DNA from 2 places in the Leucobacter chromiiresistens genome. Region 2 is predicted to be linked to the other one. Evidence: predicted binding sites of a transcription regulator. Region 2 holds the regulator's gene; the other holds the start of a gene.

Region 1 (8,728 bases), 300 kb from region 2:
CTCGAAGCCCCGAGGCCGGCGTACCAGAGCGGCACGTACCCGCCGTGCTGCTCGTAGGCGACCTGCAGCACGCGGGTCCACTCCTTCTCGAGCCCGAAGATCATCGCGTACGGCAGCAGGCTCTCGTACAGGTGCACGACGTCGACGCCGCCCGCGTCGCGGCGCTCGGCGCCGCTGCGCGACTGCAGCGCGCGCAGGCGATCCGCCTCGGCGACCTCGATGAACTCGCGCACGCCGAGGAGGTACTCGCGCGTCTCGGCGCCGAGCGGCGTGTACACCCGCTGCTTCACCACCGACGCGAACGCGGCGACCAGGGCCACGACGCCCATCACGAGGAAGATCGCGGGGAGCGCGTTCGCGCGCTGCGCCAGCGCCAGCCCGGTGAGTACCCCGAGCACCACGACGAGTCCGATCGCGATCCAGCCCCACAGGCGGGCGCGCGGGCTGTGCACTCGTTCGAGGTAGCCCCGCTCCGTCGCGGCAGCGGTGCCCGCCGCCTCGAGCTTCTGCATCCGCTCGGCGAACTCCTCGTCGCTCTCGGGAAGCTCGACGGCCGCGCCGGGCTCCGCGCCTGCGAACAGCGCGTGCAGGGCGCGCTCGTCGAGCGGGTCCGCGGCGCGGGTCGGATCGACGAGGCGCAGCATCGGTCGGGCGCTCTTCGGTCCGAACCACCCCTGCTCGGGCTCGCCGTCCTCGATGCGGATCGCACCGCGCACCGCGAGGTGCACGAGCTGCGCCGGCACCGTCTTCGCGGAGACCCCGGCGACCGGGCCGGCCACGAGCGGCGGCAGCGAATCGGGGACGTCGTACTGGGCGACCACCGTGCCGCGCGCGGTCTTGCGCCGGCTGCGGAGCCGGATCGCCGACCCGGCGGCGATGCCGGCCGCCCCGAGCGCGCCTCCGCCGACGATGAGCGGCAGCGTGTCGAGCGCGAAGTTCGGCAGCCGGCTGGGCGGCTGCACCACCGATCCCGCGTCCATCCCGATGGCGACGGTCACCCCCTGCTGCGGTCCGAGCGGGAGCCCCGCGACCGAGAACGTCGCGCCGTTCTCCGCCGCCGTGATCTCGCACTCGTCGGTCGACCCGGCGCCGCCGACGTAGCAGCGCGCGTTGCCGTTCACGCGATCCTCGAGGCCGGGGCCGAACGACACGGTGGCCCCGAAGCGGTCGATCGGCTGCTCGTGCTCGAAATCGACGAGATCCCAGTTGAACTCGTCGGCGGAGCCGTCATCCCGTGCGAGCACGACGTCCCGCAGCGTGTACGAGATCACGTAGGTCTGCACGCCGCGCACGTACCGGTCGTCGCCGGTGAGCACCGCGACGAAGCCGTCCTCCTCCTCGATCTCGAACGGAACGGCCGCCCCAGACTCGTCGGTCACCGAGAAGTTCGACGGCTCCGTCGAGCTCCCCTCGTACTCCTCCGGCAGGCCGCGCACGATGCCGCGGTTCTGGTCGAAGTCGGGGAACTCGGCGACGAGCGTCTCGGTCACCTCCGCGACCGCGCGGCCGTCGGCGTCGGTGCCGACCTCGTACGCCACGTCCCAGCTGCGATACGAGAAATCGGAGACGTCCGCGGCCGCGGGCGCGGGCGCCTGCAGGCCGGCCCATGCGGTCGCCGCGGCGATGATCGACAGCGCGACGGCGACGCCGCGGGTGCTGCGCATGCGTGTGGTCATATTCTCCAGGCTATGGCACGTGGGGCACTCAGGTGGGGAACGGTCGGAATCGGCGCGGGGCGACCGGTGCGGATGCTAGAGTGAGCGACATGCTGTTCGGCTCGCTTCTCCTTAGCCGCCGCGACGAGTCCTCGACTTCGAACTGAATCAGTCTCTGGCCTCCCTCGTCGCGGTGTTCGTGTTTGGCTGAGCAAGACCACGACGAGAAAGACGAGTCCATGCAGAACCTGCAGCAGCCTTCCGGGATGCCGACCCACCGGTACCGCCCCTTCCACGAGATCATCGACGTCGACCTCCCCGATCGCACCTGGCCCTCGCGGCGCATCACCGAGGCGCCGCGCTGGTGCGCGGTCGATCTGCGCGACGGCAACCAGGCGCTCATCGATCCGATGAGCCCCGAGCGCAAGCGGATCATGTTCGATCTGCTCGTCAAGATGGGGTACAAGGAGATCGAAGTCGGCTTCCCCTCGGCCAGCCAGACCGATTTCGACTTCGTGCGGCACCTCATCGAAGACGGCGCGATTCCCGACGACGTGACGATCCAGGTGCTGACGCAGGCGCGCGAGCACCTCATCACGCGCACCTACGAGTCGCTCATCGGCGCGAAGCGCGCGATCGTGCACCTCTACAACTCGACGAGCATTCTGCAGCGCGACGTGGTGTTCCGGTCGGATCGCGAGGGCATCAAGCAGATCGCGGTCTCGGGCGCGAAGCTGTGCCGGGCGAGCGAGCACATCTGCCCCGATACGGAGATCTTCTACGAGTACTCGCCGGAGTCGTTCACCGGAACCGAGCTCGAGTACGCGGTCGAGGTCTGCAACGACGTGCTCGAGGTGCTCGAGCCGACGCCCGAGCGCAAGGTGATCATCAACCTGCCGGCCACCGTCGAGATGGCGACGCCCAATGTCTACGCCGATTCGATCGAGTGGATGAGCCGCCATCTCGACCACCGCGAGAACGTGATCCTGTCGCTCCACCCGCACAACGACCGCGGAACCGCGGTCGCGGCGGCCGAGCTCGGCTACCAGGCGGGGGCGGATCGCATCGAGGGATGCCTCTTCGGCAACGGCGAGCGCACCGGCAACGTCGACCTCGTCGCGCTCGGCATCAACCTCTTCACCCAGGGCATCGACCCGCAGATCGACTTCTCGCGCCTCGACGAGGTGCGCCGCACGGCCGAGTACTGCAACCAGCTGCGCGTGCCCGAGCGCAGCCCGTGGGCGGGCGACCTGGTGTACACCGCGTTCTCGGGGTCGCATCAGGACGCCATCAAGAAGGGCTTCGAGCGGATGGCGCAGGACGCCGAGGCCGCGGGCACGAGCGTCGACGAGATCGAGTGGGCCGTGCCGTACCTGCCGGTCGACCCGAAGGACCTCGGCCGCTCCTACGAGGCCGTGATCCGCGTGAACTCGCAGTCGGGCAAGGGGGGCGTCGCCTACCTGCTGAAGACCGATCACCACCTCGATCTGCCGCGCCGCCTGCAGATCGAGTTCAGCTCGGTCGTGCAGGGCGTCACCGACTCGGAGGGCGGCGAGATGTCGAGCGACGAGATCTGGCGCATCTTCCAGGACGAGTACCTGCCCGCCCAGGTGGAGGACGCCGAGACGTGGGGCCGGTACAAGCTGTTCCGCACGTCGGCGACGAGCGCCGGCGACGGGATCACCGAACTGGCGGTCGACTGCCGCGTCGGCGCCGAGGATCAGCGGCTCACGGCGCGCGGCAACGGCCCGGTCGACGCCTTCCTCAACGCCCTCAACGAGACGGGCCACTCGGTGACGCTGTTCGACTACGTCGAGCACGCCATGAGCTCGGGCGGCGACGCCGTGGCGGCCGCCTACGTCGATCTCGAGGTCGACGGGCAGCGGCTCTGGGGCGTGGGCATCGACGCGGACACGAGCCGCGCGACGCTCGAGGCGATCGTGAGCTCCGTCAACCGGGCGGTGCGCAATCGCAGCCGCGAGGACGTCGCGGAGGCGGCCAACGCCTGACGCGCCTGCCGCCGCGCCGCGCGCGGGCCGGGCCGGCGCCCGGGGCTTTCGTAGATATGTTCGAGAACGCGGTGTGGCGGCGGGTGCGATCGCCGCGCTTCTTCTAGGGTGAACGTGTGATTGCTTCGATTCGCGGGCCCGTGCTCGCCGCCGGTGCCGGATGGGTCGTCGTCGAGCTGGGCGGACTCGGCATGCGCGTCGAGGTGCCGAGCGGGCGCGTCTCCGCCGCGCAGCCGGGCGAAGAGCTGCGCCTGCACACCTCGCTCGTGGTGCGCGAGGACTCGTTGACGCTGTTCGGCTTCGCCTCGGAGGCGGAGCTCGACGTCTTCGGCCACCTCATCGCCGTCTCGGGCGTGGGGCCGCGGAGTGCGCTGGGCGTGCTCTCGGCGCTGACGCCCGGCGAGATCGCGGCGGCAGTGGCGCTCGACGACGAGAAGCCGTTCCGCAAGGTCTCGGGGATCGGCCCGAAGACGGCGAAGCTCATCACCCTCTCGCTCGCGGGGAAGCTCGCGCATCTGTCGCTCGGCGCCGACGCCGAGCGCGAAGCCACCGCCGCTCCGCAGGATGCAGTGGCCGCCGGCGTGCGCGAGGGGCTCGTCGGGCTGGGCTGGAGCGAGGCCGAGGCGGGCCAGGCCGTGCAGGATGCGCGCGATGCGGGCGCCCCCGACGAGAGCGCCGGGCTGCTGCGCGCCGCGTTGGCGCTGCTGCAGGCGGGCCGCGGGGGAGCACGCGGATCGCGAGGCGCCCGGTGAGCGGTGAGCTCTCGGCCCAGGCGTCGGCCTCGGAGCAGGGCTACGAGGGGGCGCTCCGGCCGTCGAGCCTCGCGGAGTTCGTCGGCCAGTCGAAGGTGCGGCGGCAGCTCGGGCTGCTGCTCGACGCCGCCACGATGCGCCGCCACACCCCGGACCACATCCTGCTCGCCGGCCCTCCGGGGCTCGGCAAGACGACGCTGTCGATGATCGTCGCATCCGAACTCGACAAGCCGCTCCACCAGACGTCGGGCCCCGCCATCCAGCACGCGGGCGACCTCGCCGCCGTGCTGTCGGCGCTCACGCCCGGCGAGGTGCTCTTCATCGACGAGATCCACCGCATGGCGCGCAGCGCCGAGGAGATGCTGTATCTCGCGATGGAGGATTTCAAGGTCGACATCATGGTGGGCAAGGGCGCCGGCGCGACGTCGGTGCCGCTCGAGCTCTCGCCGTTCACGCTCGTGGGCGCGACTACGCGCGCGGGTCTGCTGCCCAATCCGCTGCGCGACCGCTTCGGCTTCACGGCGCACCTGGAGTTCTACTCCGACGACGAGCTCTCGCAGGTGGTGAGCCGCGCTTCGGGCCTCATCGAGTTCGCACTCTCGGAGAACGGCGTCGACGAGATCGCGCGTCGCTCGCGGGGCACGCCCCGAATCGCCAACCGGTTGCTGAGGCGGGTGCGCGACTACGGGCTGGTGCACGATCTCCCGGGCGATGCGTCGACCGTGCAGGCGGCGCTCGCGCTTTACGACGTCGACGACCACGGGCTGGATCGGCTCGACCGCGAGGTGCTGCGCGCCGTGGTCGAGCGCTTCAACGGCGGCCCGGTCGGGCTCTCGACGCTCGCGGTGTCGGTGGGAGAGGAATCGGAGACGATCGAGGCGGTCGTGGAGCCCTTCCTCGTGCGCACCGGTCTGCTCTCGCGCACGCCGCGCGGCCGCGTGGCGACCCGGCTCGGGTGGGAGCACGTGGGGCTGGAGCCGCCGACCGCTCCGTGAGAAGAGTAGGGGCGTTCACAGCGGCGACCGGCTAAACTGATGCAATCTGTGCCTCAGGAGAGGCATGGGTTCGTCTGCCGAAAGGACCGTTGTGCCTCTGGATCCGATCACCCTGGTGATGTTCGCGCTGATCGCGCTGTTGATCTTCTTCATGTTCCGGAACGGGAAGAAGCGCCAGGCCGCGCAGCTCGAACTGCAGAACAACCTCCGTCCGGGTGCAGAGGTCATGCTCCAGTCCGGCATCTTCGGCACGATCGACGCCGTCGATGAGGAGGAGAACAAGGTCACGCTGCACAGCGGCACCTCGACCTTCGTCGTGCACCGCAACGCGGTCGCCCAGGTCGTGGCGCCGGTCGACGCGGTCGTGGAGGAGGAGGGCTCCGCGCTCGCTCCCGACGACGATCCGGCGTTCGGCGAGCGGTTCGGCGCCACCGACGCGACGCCCGCAGGGGCGGCTCCGGTCGCGGATGACGCGCCGATCGCCCCCGAGACCGAGCCCCGTCGCGATCGCGACAACGACACCGACGTCGATGAGCAGGGGAACGGTTCGGCGCCGAAGGCCTGAACCGGTGGCCGCGGATTCTCCGCGGCCACCCCTGTCCACGTTTAGAGAAAGCAGTCTGCCTTGGCGTCATCACCCGCCGTTCGGAGGGCGCGTCGCTCCCTCGTTCTTCTCCTGGTATTCATCGTCGGCCTCACCGGCTTGATCGCATACGGCGTGTTCAACAGCAACGCCACCTGGACCCCGAAGCTCGCGCTCGACCTGCAGGGCGGCACCCAGGTGCTGCTCGCCGCGGAGCAGACGGGCGGCGAGGCGGTCGCCGGCGACCAGCTGCAGCAGGCCGTCTCGATCATCCGCCAGCGCGTCGACGCCGCGGGCGTCTCCGAGGCGGAGATCACGACCCAGGGCAACCAGCACATCTCCGTGTCCATCCCGGGCAAGGCGGATGAGGCGACGATGCAGCGCATCGAGGCGTCGGCGAACCTCGACTTCCGCCCGGTGCTGACGTACGGCATCGGAGCGGGCTCCGAGCAGGCCGGCGCGGAGGAGAGCGCCGAGGCCGGCGCCGCGACGGGCGAGGCGGAGACCGCCGATCCGGCGGCCGACGACACCGCCGCCGCGGAGGACGGCTCAGCCGAGGGCGAGGGCGCCGAGGGTGAGGAGGCCGAGGCCTACGACGAGACCCTCGATCCCGAGACGATTCCCGAGAGCGCCGGCGACACCGCCTGGATCACCCCGGCCCTGCAGGAGAAGTTCGACGCCTTCACCTGCGACTCCGACGCCGCGCTCGACGCGGGCAACGCTCCGGCCGACCGGCCGCTCATCACGTGCGACGACACCGGCGCCGTCAAGTACATCCTCGGCCCAGTCGAGCTCGACGGTTCGGTCATCACCGACGCGGTCGCGCAGGTCGGCACGACCTCCACGGGCGCCTCCACCGGCGAGTGGGTCGTGCAGATCACGATGGACAAGAAGGGCACCGAGGCCTTCGGCAAGATCAGCACGCGACTCTTCGGAGCTGCGGAGCCGCAGAACCAGTTCGCGTTCGTGCTCGACGGGCGCGTGCTCTCGGCTCCGACGATGCAGGCGCAGATCCTCGACGGCCGCCCCTCCATCAGCGGGCAGTTCACGCAGGAGTCCGCAGCCGCTCTGGCGGACCAGCTGAAGTTCGGCGCGCTCCCGATCGACTTCTCGGTGCAGAGCCAGGAGGACATCTCGGCGACGCTCGGCACGAGCCAGCTCGCCGCGGGTCTGCTCGCGGGGCTTATCGGCCTGCTGCTGGTCGTCGTCTACTCGGCGTTCCAGTACCGCGCGCTCGGGTCGCTCACCATCGCGTCGCTCGTCGTCGCCGGCATTCTGACCTACCTGCTGCTCACGTTCTTCTCGTGGCGGCAGGGGTACCGGTTGTCGCTCGCCGGCGTCGCGGGCATCATCGTCGCGGTCGGCTTCACCGCGGACTCCTTCATCGTGTACTTCGAACGCATCCGAGACGCGCTGCGCGACGGGTTCTCGATCGAGAGCGCTGTGGAGCACGGGTGGAAGCGGGCGTTCCGCACGGTGCTCGCCTCCGACGGCGTGAACTTCCTCGCCGCGGTCATCCTGTTCATCCTCGCCGTCGGCAATGTGAAGGGCTTCGCGTTCACGCTCGGCCTCACGACGCTCGTCGACGTGATCGTGATCGCATTCTTCACGCACCCGATCATGACGCTGCTCGCGCGCACGCGGTTCTACCAGGGCGGTCACCCGTTCTCGGGCCTCGATCCGCAGAAGCTGGGCGCGGTCTACCGGGGGCGCATGCAGTTCCGCGAACCCGTGGTCGTCTCGCAGGGCGGCAAGAAGAACGCCCGCAGTCAGGCGGAGGCCGCTCGACGACAGACCATCGCCGAACGCAAGGCCCTCATGGCCGATGCGTCAGCCGGAAAGGAGAGCTGACCATGGCTCGCTCATTCGCCGAGTTCGGCAACGCGCTCTACACGGGCGAGAAGTCGATCGACTTCGTCGGCCGTCGCAAGACGTGGTACGTGATCTCCATCGTGCTGATCATCATCTCCATCGCCGGTCCGCTGCTGCGCGGCGGCTTCACCTTCGGCATCGAGTTCACGGGCGGCAGCCAGTTCCAGGTGCACCTCTCGGAGTCGCAGGATCGCGATCCCGCGATCGCGGAGTCGGCGGTGCAGGAGGCGCTCCCGGGGAGCGCGCCCCGCGTGTCGCAGGTCGGCCCGACCGACATCCGCGTGCAGACCGAGGCGCTCTCCGACGCCGAGAACCGCGAAGTCGCGGAGGCGATCGCCGAGAGCTACGACGTGCCCGTCGCCGAGGTGACGACGTCGTACATCGGGCCGGCCTGGGGGCAGGACATCACGCGTCAGGCGATCATCGCGCTGATCGTGTTCATCCTCTTCGCCGCGCTCGTGATGGCGATCTACTTCAGAACCTGGAAGATGTCGCTGGCGGCGATCATCGCGCTGCTGCACGACCTCGTGATCACCGCGGGCATCTACGGCATCTCGGGCTTCGAGATCACCCCGGCGGCCATGATCGGCTTCCTGACCATCCTCGGCTACTCCCTCTACGACACCGTCGTGGTGTTCGACAAGATCCGCGAGAACACGGCGCCGGGCGAGCTGAACGACCGGCGCACCTTCGCGGAGTCCGTGAATCTGGGCGTCAACCAGACGCTGGTTCGGTCGATCAACACCTCGGTCGTGGCGCTGCTGCCGGTCGCGTCGATCCTCTTCATCGGAGCATTCGTGCTCGGCGCAGGCACGCTGCGTGACATCTCGCTGGCGCTCTTCATCGGCATCTTCGTCGGGGC
Region 2 (8,728 bases):
GATCATCGCCTTCACCTTGTCGCCCTGCGACAGGAAGCCGACGGCGCGCTTCATCTTGGTCTCGTAGTCGTGCGTGTCGATCTTGAGTCGGAAGCGCACCTCTTTGAGCACGGTGTTCGCCTGGTTGCGGCGGGCTTCCTTCTGCTTCTGAGCTGCCTCGTACTTGAACTTCCCGAAGTCCATGATCTTGGCGACGGGAGGCTTCGAGTTCGGGGCAACCTCGACGAGATCGAGATCGGCGTCCACAGCCATGCGGAGCGCAGTCTCGATCGGCACGACACCGACCTGCTCGCCACTGGGTCCTACCAGTCGCACCTCGGGGACGCGGATTCTGTCATTCGTACGGGGATCGCTGATCGCCGGCTCCTCTGATCTCAATGGTGGGCGCTCCTCGCGGGAGCCACGGACATCGAGATCAGGACCGCGCACGCGCCGTCCCACACCCTTGTGCAGCTGCCGAATGATCGGCGGGGTGTCAACTACCCGGTAACCTGGAATCGGTGCCGGGTGGGAGAATCTCCACTTCCGTGATCTCGGCAGAACGCCGAGAACCGACAACATCGTAGCACACTTACCGCAGGAGCAGACAGGATCTCATGACCGAGCACACCGCCGAACCGGCATCCACCCCCACCGACGCCGCGGAGTCGGAGCAGGCAGACGTCTCGCAGGCCACGCGCGACATCGCGGACGTCGCCGCGGTCGAGGTGATCACCACCGCCGCGGTGCACCTGCTCAGCGCAGCCGCGGTGAAGGTCGGGCTCGCCGACGACCCCGAGACGCAGATCGACCTGGACGAGGCGCGCAAGCTGATCAACGCGCTCGCCGGCCTCATCACCGCCGGGGCCCCCGAGGTGAGCGACATGCACGCCCGCAGCCTGCGCGACGGACTGCGCTCGGTGCAGCTCGCGTTCCGCGAGGCGTCGGTGATCCCCGATCCCATCGGCCAGGGCCCGGGCGAGAAGTACACCGGTCCCGTCAACTAGCGGCGCGCCGTGCCCCGCCCGTCCGCCGCAGGCCCCGCCGAGCGCTCGCCCCGCTCGGCGCGGCTCGCGGAGGTGACCGTCGGCCTCGGCGATTCCCTCGGCGTCGGCATCGGCATCCTCCCGCTCGGCGTCGCCCTCGGCGTGCTCGTCGTGCAGGCGGGGCTCCCCTGGTGGCTCGCGCCCGCCCTGTCGATCGGCATCTTCGCGGGATCGGTCGAGCTGCTCCTCGTCAGCATGATCGCGGCGGCGACTCCGCTCGTGACCATCGCCGTCACCGTGTTCGCCGTCAACTTCCGGCACGTGTTCTACGCCTTCTCGTTCCCGATCTCGCGCGTCTCACCCGGCATCCCCCGCGCCTACTCCGTCTACGCGATGATCGACGAGGCCTACGCGACGTACGTGCTCATGGAGAGCGACCGGCTCTCCTCCGCCCGCATGGTCTCGGGGCAGCTCGCGATGCAGGCCTACTGGGTGATCGGCGGGCTCATCGGCGTCGCGCTCGCGTCCGCGCTGCCCGAGCCGATCGAGGGCTTCGAGTTCGCGCTCGTCGCGCTCTTCGTCGTCATGACGCTCGACGCGGTGCGAAGCCGCAGAGAGGTGCCATCGGCGCTGCTCGCCGCCCTCGCCGCGGCGATCGCGATCCTGGCCGCTCCCGACAACGCGCTCCTCGTCGCGCTGCTCGTCTTTACCGCTCTGCTGACTGGCCGCTACGCAGTCTCGCGACTGCGCCCGGCGCCGGAGCGCGCCGCGGAGCTCGGGGCCTCGGAGCTCGGCGACCCGGCCGATCCGCCCCGCGAGGAGACCGATCGTGCCTGAGCTCGGTTACCTCCTCGCGGCCGTCGCGATCGGCTCCGTCGTCACGATCGCCCTGCGCGCACTGCCGTTCGCGATCCTGAAACCGCTGCGGCGCTCGAAGTTCGTCGCCGCGCTCGGGCGGTGGATGCCGGCGGGGATCCTCTGCATCCTCGCCATCGTGATCCTGCGCGACGAGCTCGTCGCACGCGCCGATCACTGGTGGGCGGTGCTCGCCGCCACTGCGGTGACGATCATCGTGCACCTGGCGGGCCGTCGGCGCGCCGTCCTCAGCGTGGCGGCGGGCACCGCCTGCTACATCCTGCTGATCAACCTCTTCTGAAACGGCGCCCCCGGCGACGTCCGGTCACGCCGCCGCAACGGGCCGTAGCGTCAAGGAGTCGACCCTCCGCGCAACGATCTCCGATGCGGCGATGCGGGCCTGGAGCGCCTGCAGCACCTCCCGGTGCGCGTCGCCGACCGACTCCGACATGCGGAGCATCACCGTCACCTCCGGCTGCAGCAGGCGGTTCTCGAGCTCGCCCGGAGCGATCCAGAGCGCCGCGATCCGCGGATCCGCCGCTCCCAGCTCACGGAACTCCTCCTGCACCGCCGCGTCCGCCCATGCGGGCAGCACCCGCTCGCCCAGCGCCAGCGCCTCGAGCGCCGTGCGTCGCACGCCGAACTCCCGCTCCGGCGTGCCGGGATCGATGATGATCAGCTCCGTGCCGTCCTGCGCCGCGGCCAGGGCCGCCTGCGAGCCGGGCACGGGAATCGGCCGCGCCTCGGGGTTCCAGCGCCGCAAGGTCTCCACGGAGGTGAATACGGGCAGCACGCGCCGTCCATCGGGCGCCGCGACGGACACGATCGACAGCTCCTGCGACTTCTCGACCGTGCGCCCGTCGGGCGTCTGCCCGAGCTCCCCCGCCTCCGCGAGCATCGGCACCAGGAAGCGCTCGGCCGCGAATCCGGCGATCGCCTCCGACTGCGCCTGCGCGACGCGACTCACGGCGGACCAGTACTCGGCGGCCGCGGCGGCCGTCCTCGCCGCATCGGCGGCGTCGCGCACCGCGCGGATGAGCGCCGTGACGTGCTCCGAAGCGCGGCCGTCGTCGTCCGCGAACGCGGTGTCGTGGTGATCGAACGTGCGCCCGGCCCACGGGAACCCCGCGGAGTCGGACGGCCCGCCGGCGCTCAGGCTGTCGGGCACGCCCGTGCTGCGCGGGGCGTCGCCCGTCGACGGGAGCTTCTTGATCGCCATGCGCGCGGCGTCCCCGCCTACCGGCCCGCGACGTCGAGCGCGGCGGGCAGCGAGAACGCCCCGTCGTACAGCGCCTTGCCGACGATCGCGCCCTCCAGACCGTCGTCGACGAGGTCGCGCAGCGCAGCGATGTCGTCGAGGCTCGAGACGCCGCCCGATGCGACGACCGGCCGGTTGGTGCGCGAGCACACCTGCGCGAGCAGGTCGATGTTGGGCCCCCGCAGGGTCCCGTCCTTCGTGACGTCGGTGACGACGTAGCGGGAGCAGCCGGCCGCTTCGAGCCGGTCGAGCACGTCCCAGAGATTGCCGCCCTCCTGCGTCCACCCGCGAGCGGCGAGGGTCTCGCCGCGCACGTCCAGCCCCACCGCGACCCGGTCGCCGAAGCGCGCGATGACGGCCTCCGTCCACTCGGGGTTCTCGAGCGCTGCCGTGCCGAGGTTGACGCGCGTCGCGCCCATCTCGAGCGCCGCCTCGAGCGAGGCGTCGTCGCGGATGCCGCCGGAGAACTCGATCTTCACGTCACCGGCGCGCTTGATGATCTTGCGGGCGACGGAGACGTTGCTGCCCCGGCCGAACGCGGCGTCCAGGTCGACGAGGTGGATCCACTCCGCGCCCTGATGGATCCAGTCGAGCGCGGCGTCCACGGGACTGCCGTAGTTCGTCTCGGTGCCGGCCTCACCCTGGGTGAGCCGCACGGCCTTGCCGTCGACCATGTCGATCGCCGGAAGCAGCTGCAGCCTCGGACGTTCGGCGAGTTCGCTCATGAGTGTTATCTCCTTCTCGGGGTGCGGGTCGGGTCTTCGAGACGCGGGCTCGCGAGCGCCGCCGGGCCGGGTGCGGGGTGCCTCCGATGTGCGCTCGCGAGCGTGCTTACAGGGTGTCGATCCAGTTGCGCAGCAGTCGGATGCCGGCGTCGCCCGACTTCTCGGGGTGGAACTGGGTCGCGCTCAGCGGCCCGTTCTCCACCGCGGCGATGAAGCGCTCGCCGTGCTCCGCCCAGGTCACGAGCGGGCGGGTCGCCGCGGTGCGCCCCTCGATGGACCACTCCGTCGCCGCGTTGCTGTGCACGAAGTAGAAGCGCTCGTTCTCGAGGCCGGCGAAGAGCCGGGATCCCTCGGGCACCTGGACGGTGTTCCAGCCCATGTGCGGCAGCACGGGGGCGTCGATCTCGCGCACGGTGCCGGGCCACTGGCCGAGCCCCTCGGTCTCGACGCCGCGCTCGATGCCGCGGGAGAACATGACCTGCTCGCCGACGCAGATGCCGAGCACGGGGCGGCCGCCGGCGAGCCGCCGGTCGATGAGCTCGTCGCCCCGCACGGCGCGCAGCTGCTGCATCACCGCATCGAAGGCCCCGACTCCGGGCACCAGGAGACCGTCGGCCGCCATCACCGCGGCGGGGTCTCGCGTCAGTTCGACGTCGGCTCCCGCGTGGGCGAGCGCCTTCACGGCGGAGTGCACGTTGCCCGAGCCGTAGTCGAGCACGACGACCCGCTTGGCGGTGGCGCCAGCCGCAGCTGCATCGGAGCTCGCGGGGGCGCCGACGCCCGCCTGCTGATCGCTCACAGCGCGCCCTTGGTGGAGGGGACGCCCTGCACGAGGGGGTCGAGCGCCTTGGCCTCGCGGAAGGCGCGGGCGAAGGCTTTGAACTCCGCCTCGGCGATGTGGTGCGGATCCCGCCCCTCGAGCAGCTTCAGGTGCACGGTGAGCCGCGCGTTCAGGGTCAGCGCCTCGAAGAAGTGCCGCACCATGGAGCCCGTGAAGTGGCCGCCGATGAGGTGCAGTTCGAAGCCGGCGGGCTCCCCGGAGTGCACGAGGTACGGCCGCCCCGAGATGTCGACGACGGCCTGCGCGAGGGATTCGTCGAGCGGCACCAGCGCGTCGCCGTAGCGGGAGATGCCCGCCTTGTCGCCGAGCGCCGCCAGAATGGCCTGGCCGAGCAGAATCCCCGTGTCCTCGACCGTGTGGTGGACGTCGATGTGCACATCGCCGACCGCGTTGACGGTGAGGTCCGTCAGCGAGTGGCGCGCGAACGCGGTGAGCATGTGATCGAAGAACGGCACGCCCGTCTCGATCTGCGACGTTCCGGTTCCATCGAGGTCGACGCGCACGCTGATCTGCGACTCGCTGGTGGAGCGCTCGAGCGATGCGGTGCGGGGTGCGGCAGTCATGGTCACCAGTCTATCGGCGTCGCGTCTCGCGACGGGCGCTGCGTCAGCCCCGCGCTCCTCCCGGGCCGAGTGCCGCGATCGCGTCGATCACGGCGCCGGTCTCGGCCGCGGTGCCCGCGGTGATGCGCAGGTGGCCGGGGATGCTGAGATTGCGGATGAGGATCCCCTGTGCACGCAGCTCCTCGAACGTCGCCTCCGGATCGGCGAAGCCGCCGACGAGCAGGAAGTTGGCGCCCGAGGGGTGCACGGTGTAGCCCAGCTCGGTCAGGGCGCCGGCGAGCCGATCCCGCTGCGCGCTGATGTCGGCGACGGTCGCGAGCATCGCGTCCGCGTGCCGGATGGCGGCGGTGGCCGCCGCCTGGGTGAGCGCGGAGAGGTGGTAGGGCAGCCGCACGAGGCGCAGCGCATCGATCACGGCGGGGTCGGCCGCGAGGTAGCCGAGTCGCACTCCCGCGAAGGCGAACGCCTTGCTCATGGTGCGCGACACGATGAGCCGGTGCCGACCGGGCAGCAGTGCGACGGCGCTCTCGCGCTCGGTGTCGAACTCCTGGTAGGCCTCGTCGATGACGAGCATGCCGTCGAAGGCGTCGTAGGCGGCGACGATCACCTCGCGGTCGAGCGTCGTGCCGGTCGGGTTGTTCGGACCGCAGAGGATCGCGACGTCCGGCCGGTGCTCGCGCAGCGCGGCGACGACCGCCTCCGGGGTGAGCGCGTAGTCGGCGGGGCGCTCGACCCCGATCCAGGCCGTGTCCGTACCGGCCGCGAGCAGCGGATACATCGAGTATGTCGGGGTGAAGCTCAGCAGCGAGCGCCCGGGGCCGGCGAACGCCTGCAGCACCTGCTGCAGCACCTCGTTCGACCCGTTGGCCGCCCACACCTGCTCAGCGACGAGGCCGTAACCGAGATAGCCTGCCAGTGCGCCGCGGAGCTCGGTGAACTCGCGATCCGGATATCGGTTCACACCGGTCACCGCGCGCGCGAGCGACTGCACGATGTCGATAGCGACGTTCTCGGGGATCGGATGCGTGTTCTCGTTCACGTTCAAGCTCACTCGAACCGCGTCTTGCGGTGCGCCGTAGGGCTGCTGCCCCACGAGGTTGTCACGGAGAGGGAGGTCGCTCAAACTGGTCACCCGGCAATTCTACGACCGTCGCACCTCATGCGAGGGGCGAGCCCGCCAGGCGCTCGTGCACCCGACGGCCGGGCACCGCCTTCACGCGCCCAGTTCGTCGCCCGACACCACCAGGGGGTTGTCGGAGTAGCGCAGGGGAACCGCGATCGCCTCGCCCGCCTGCACCGACGAGTCGTCGAGCTGATTCAGCTGGACGATCTCGGTGATGAGGTCGCGGGGGTCGGCCGCGGGGTCGAGATCGCTCGCGAGCGACCAGAGCGAACTGCCGGGCTGCACCACGACGTATTCGAACTGCTCGCCGTTCGGCCCCTCGCCCGACGCCATCGCCTCGGGAGCGGCGAGCGACGCGAGGAGGGCGAGCACGCCCGCGACGAGGATCGTCGCGAGGGCGCCGAGCACGATGCGCCCGCGCCGCGTCAGGCGGAGTGCGCCCGAAGCGTCGATCGTCTCCCGTGAATCCTGACCCTGAACCGCTGCTGCGCTCATGATGACATCCCTTCCTGATGCGAGGCCGCTGCGAGCGCCGCCCGCACCGAACATCTGTTTCGAATATTTATTCGATGAAGCGAAACCGCAACCGGTGGTTCGAACGCATGTTCCCTTATTTTCGGCGACACTCGAACGTATGTTTGCCCGTGTTCGAACGGCACGACTAAGGTTTCGATCAACGGGATCACTGAATCAGCACCCACCGACATTCATGGATCGCGCCCCATCCGCATCGCCCACAGGGCCAGAAAGGACAGCGATGAGCGACGCAGCCGCGCCCCGATCCGCCAAGCCGCTGAGCGAGAAGCAGCAGGCCATCCTCGAGTGCATCGCGCGCTCCGTGGAGAGCCGCGGGTACCCCCCGAGCATGCGCGAGATCGGCGACGCGGTCGGCCTCTCATCGCTGTCGAGCGTCACCCACCAGCTCAGTCGCCTCGAGCTGGGCGGCTACATCCGGCGCGACCCGAATCGTCCCCGCGCGCTCGAGATCCTGGTCGAGCTCGCCTCCACCTCGGCGGCGATCGCCGAGGCCCCGGCCGAGCGCCCCGAGGAGGCCGCCTACGTGCCCCTCGTCGGTCAGATCGCGGCCGGCGTGCCGATCACCGCCGACCAGCAGGTGGAGGAGATCGTGCCGCTCCCCCGCACCATCGTCGGCGACGGCCAGCTGTTCATGCTGCGCGTGGTCGGCGACTCGATGGTCGACGCCGCGATCTGCGACGGCGACTTCGTGGTGATCCGCCAGCAGCGCGAGGCCGAGAACGGCGACATCGTGGCGGCGATGCTCGACGGCGAGGCCACGGTCAAGGTGTTCCGGCGGCGCGATGGCCACACCTGGCTCCTGCCGCGTAACAGCGCGTTCGAGCCGATCCTCGGCGACCACGCCGAGGTGCTCGGCCGCGTCGTGGCCGTGTTCCGGTCCGTCTGAGCGCGCCCGCCGACGCGCGCCCCCGGCGGCGCGCGGCTTCGGCCGCCGTTTGATTTGTTGCACCGAGTCCATCTAAGGTGGTCGCATGACCGCGACCACGTCAGCCGCCTCCCGTGCGCTCCCCCATCCCGCAACCACCGTCGCGGGTTTAGCGCCCGACCTGGTGCCGTATGCGCGCGGCCTCGACCTGCAGGCCGCCGCCGTCGCGCGCATCGAGCGCGGAGCCGACCGCGGCACCGTCATCATGCTCGAGCACGAGTCGGTGTACACGGCCGGTCGCCGAGCCGATCCCGAGGAGTACCCCGCGGATGGGAGCCCGGTCGTTCCCGTCGACCGCGGCGGGCGGGTCACCTGGCACGGGCCGGGCCAGCTCGTCTGCTACCCCGTGATCCGACTGCGCGGCGGCGCGGGCGTCGTCGATCTCGTGCGGGCGCTCGAGACCGCGATCATCGCCGCCATGTCCGACCTCGGGCTGGCGGGCGCCCGCATCGAGGGGCGCTCCGGGGTCTGGGTGCAGCACCACGACGTCCCGGCCAAGGTGGCCCAGATCGGCCTCCACGCGCGAGCCGGCATCATCACCCACGGCATCGCCGTGAACTGCTGCAACGATCCGGCCCCTTTCGCCGCGATCGTGCCGTGCGGCATCCGCGACGCCGGGGTGACCACGCTGAGCGCGATGGCGGGGCGCCGGATCGCACCGGCAGAGCTCGCCCCCTTCCTCGACGGCCGGCTCGCCGCCGCGATCGCGGAGCTCGTCGCATGAGCGCCCGGCGACTGCCGTCGACGGGAGAGCGACCCGCACCCGAGGGCCGACCCCTCCTCCGCATAGAGGCGCGCAACGCCGAGACCCCGATCGAGCGGAAGCCCGCATGGATCAAGACGCGGGCGAGGCTCGGTCCCGAATATCGCGAGGTGCGCGATCTCGTCGAGCGCGAGGGGCTGCACACCGTGTGCCAGGAGGCGGGGTGCCCGAAC

The links. The regulator LexA, encoded in region 2, represses DNA repair genes until DNA is damaged. The targets are predictions, from matches to a motif close to TCGAACANNTGTTCGA.
Region 1: a site for LexA is predicted at 3,713-3,728, ahead of ruvA (Holliday junction branch migration protein RuvA). Genes of this name have one in related genera too.

What each region holds. Positions count from the first base shown of each region.
Region 1 covers NZ_FNKB01000001.1:2,491,377-2,500,104, reverse strand. Annotated here, with positions in the region: gene BLT44_RS11425 (DUF2207 domain-containing protein) at 1-1,676, opposite strand, end outside; gene leuA (2-isopropylmalate synthase) at 1,895-3,664, shown strand; gene ruvA (Holliday junction branch migration protein RuvA) at 3,781-4,416, shown strand; gene ruvB (Holliday junction branch migration DNA helicase RuvB) at 4,413-5,411, shown strand; gene yajC (preprotein translocase subunit YajC) at 5,503-5,976, shown strand; gene secD (protein translocase subunit SecD) at 6,037-7,845, shown strand; gene secF (protein translocase subunit SecF) at 7,848-8,728, shown strand, end outside.
Region 2 covers NZ_FNKB01000001.1:2,789,429-2,798,156, forward strand. Annotated here, with positions in the region: gene infC (translation initiation factor IF-3) at 1-315, opposite strand, end outside; gene BLT44_RS12735 (DUF1844 domain-containing protein) at 597-986, shown strand; gene BLT44_RS12740 (AzlC family ABC transporter permease) at 996-1,802, shown strand; gene BLT44_RS12745 (branched-chain amino acid transporter permease) at 1,795-2,121, shown strand; gene BLT44_RS12750 (SseB family protein) at 2,146-3,039, opposite strand; gene priA (bifunctional 1-(5-phosphoribosyl)-5-((5-phosphoribosylamino)methylideneamino)imidazole-4-carboxamide isomerase/phosphoribosylanthranilate isomerase PriA) at 3,057-3,803, opposite strand; gene hisH (imidazole glycerol phosphate synthase subunit HisH) at 3,910-4,521, opposite strand; gene hisB (imidazoleglycerol-phosphate dehydratase HisB) at 4,599-5,207, opposite strand; gene BLT44_RS12770 (histidinol-phosphate transaminase) at 5,251-6,339, opposite strand; gene BLT44_RS12775 (LysM peptidoglycan-binding domain-containing protein) at 6,421-6,825, opposite strand; gene lexA (transcriptional repressor LexA) at 7,088-7,753, shown strand; gene lipB (lipoyl(octanoyl) transferase LipB) at 7,839-8,516, shown strand; gene lipA (lipoyl synthase) at 8,513-8,728, shown strand, end outside.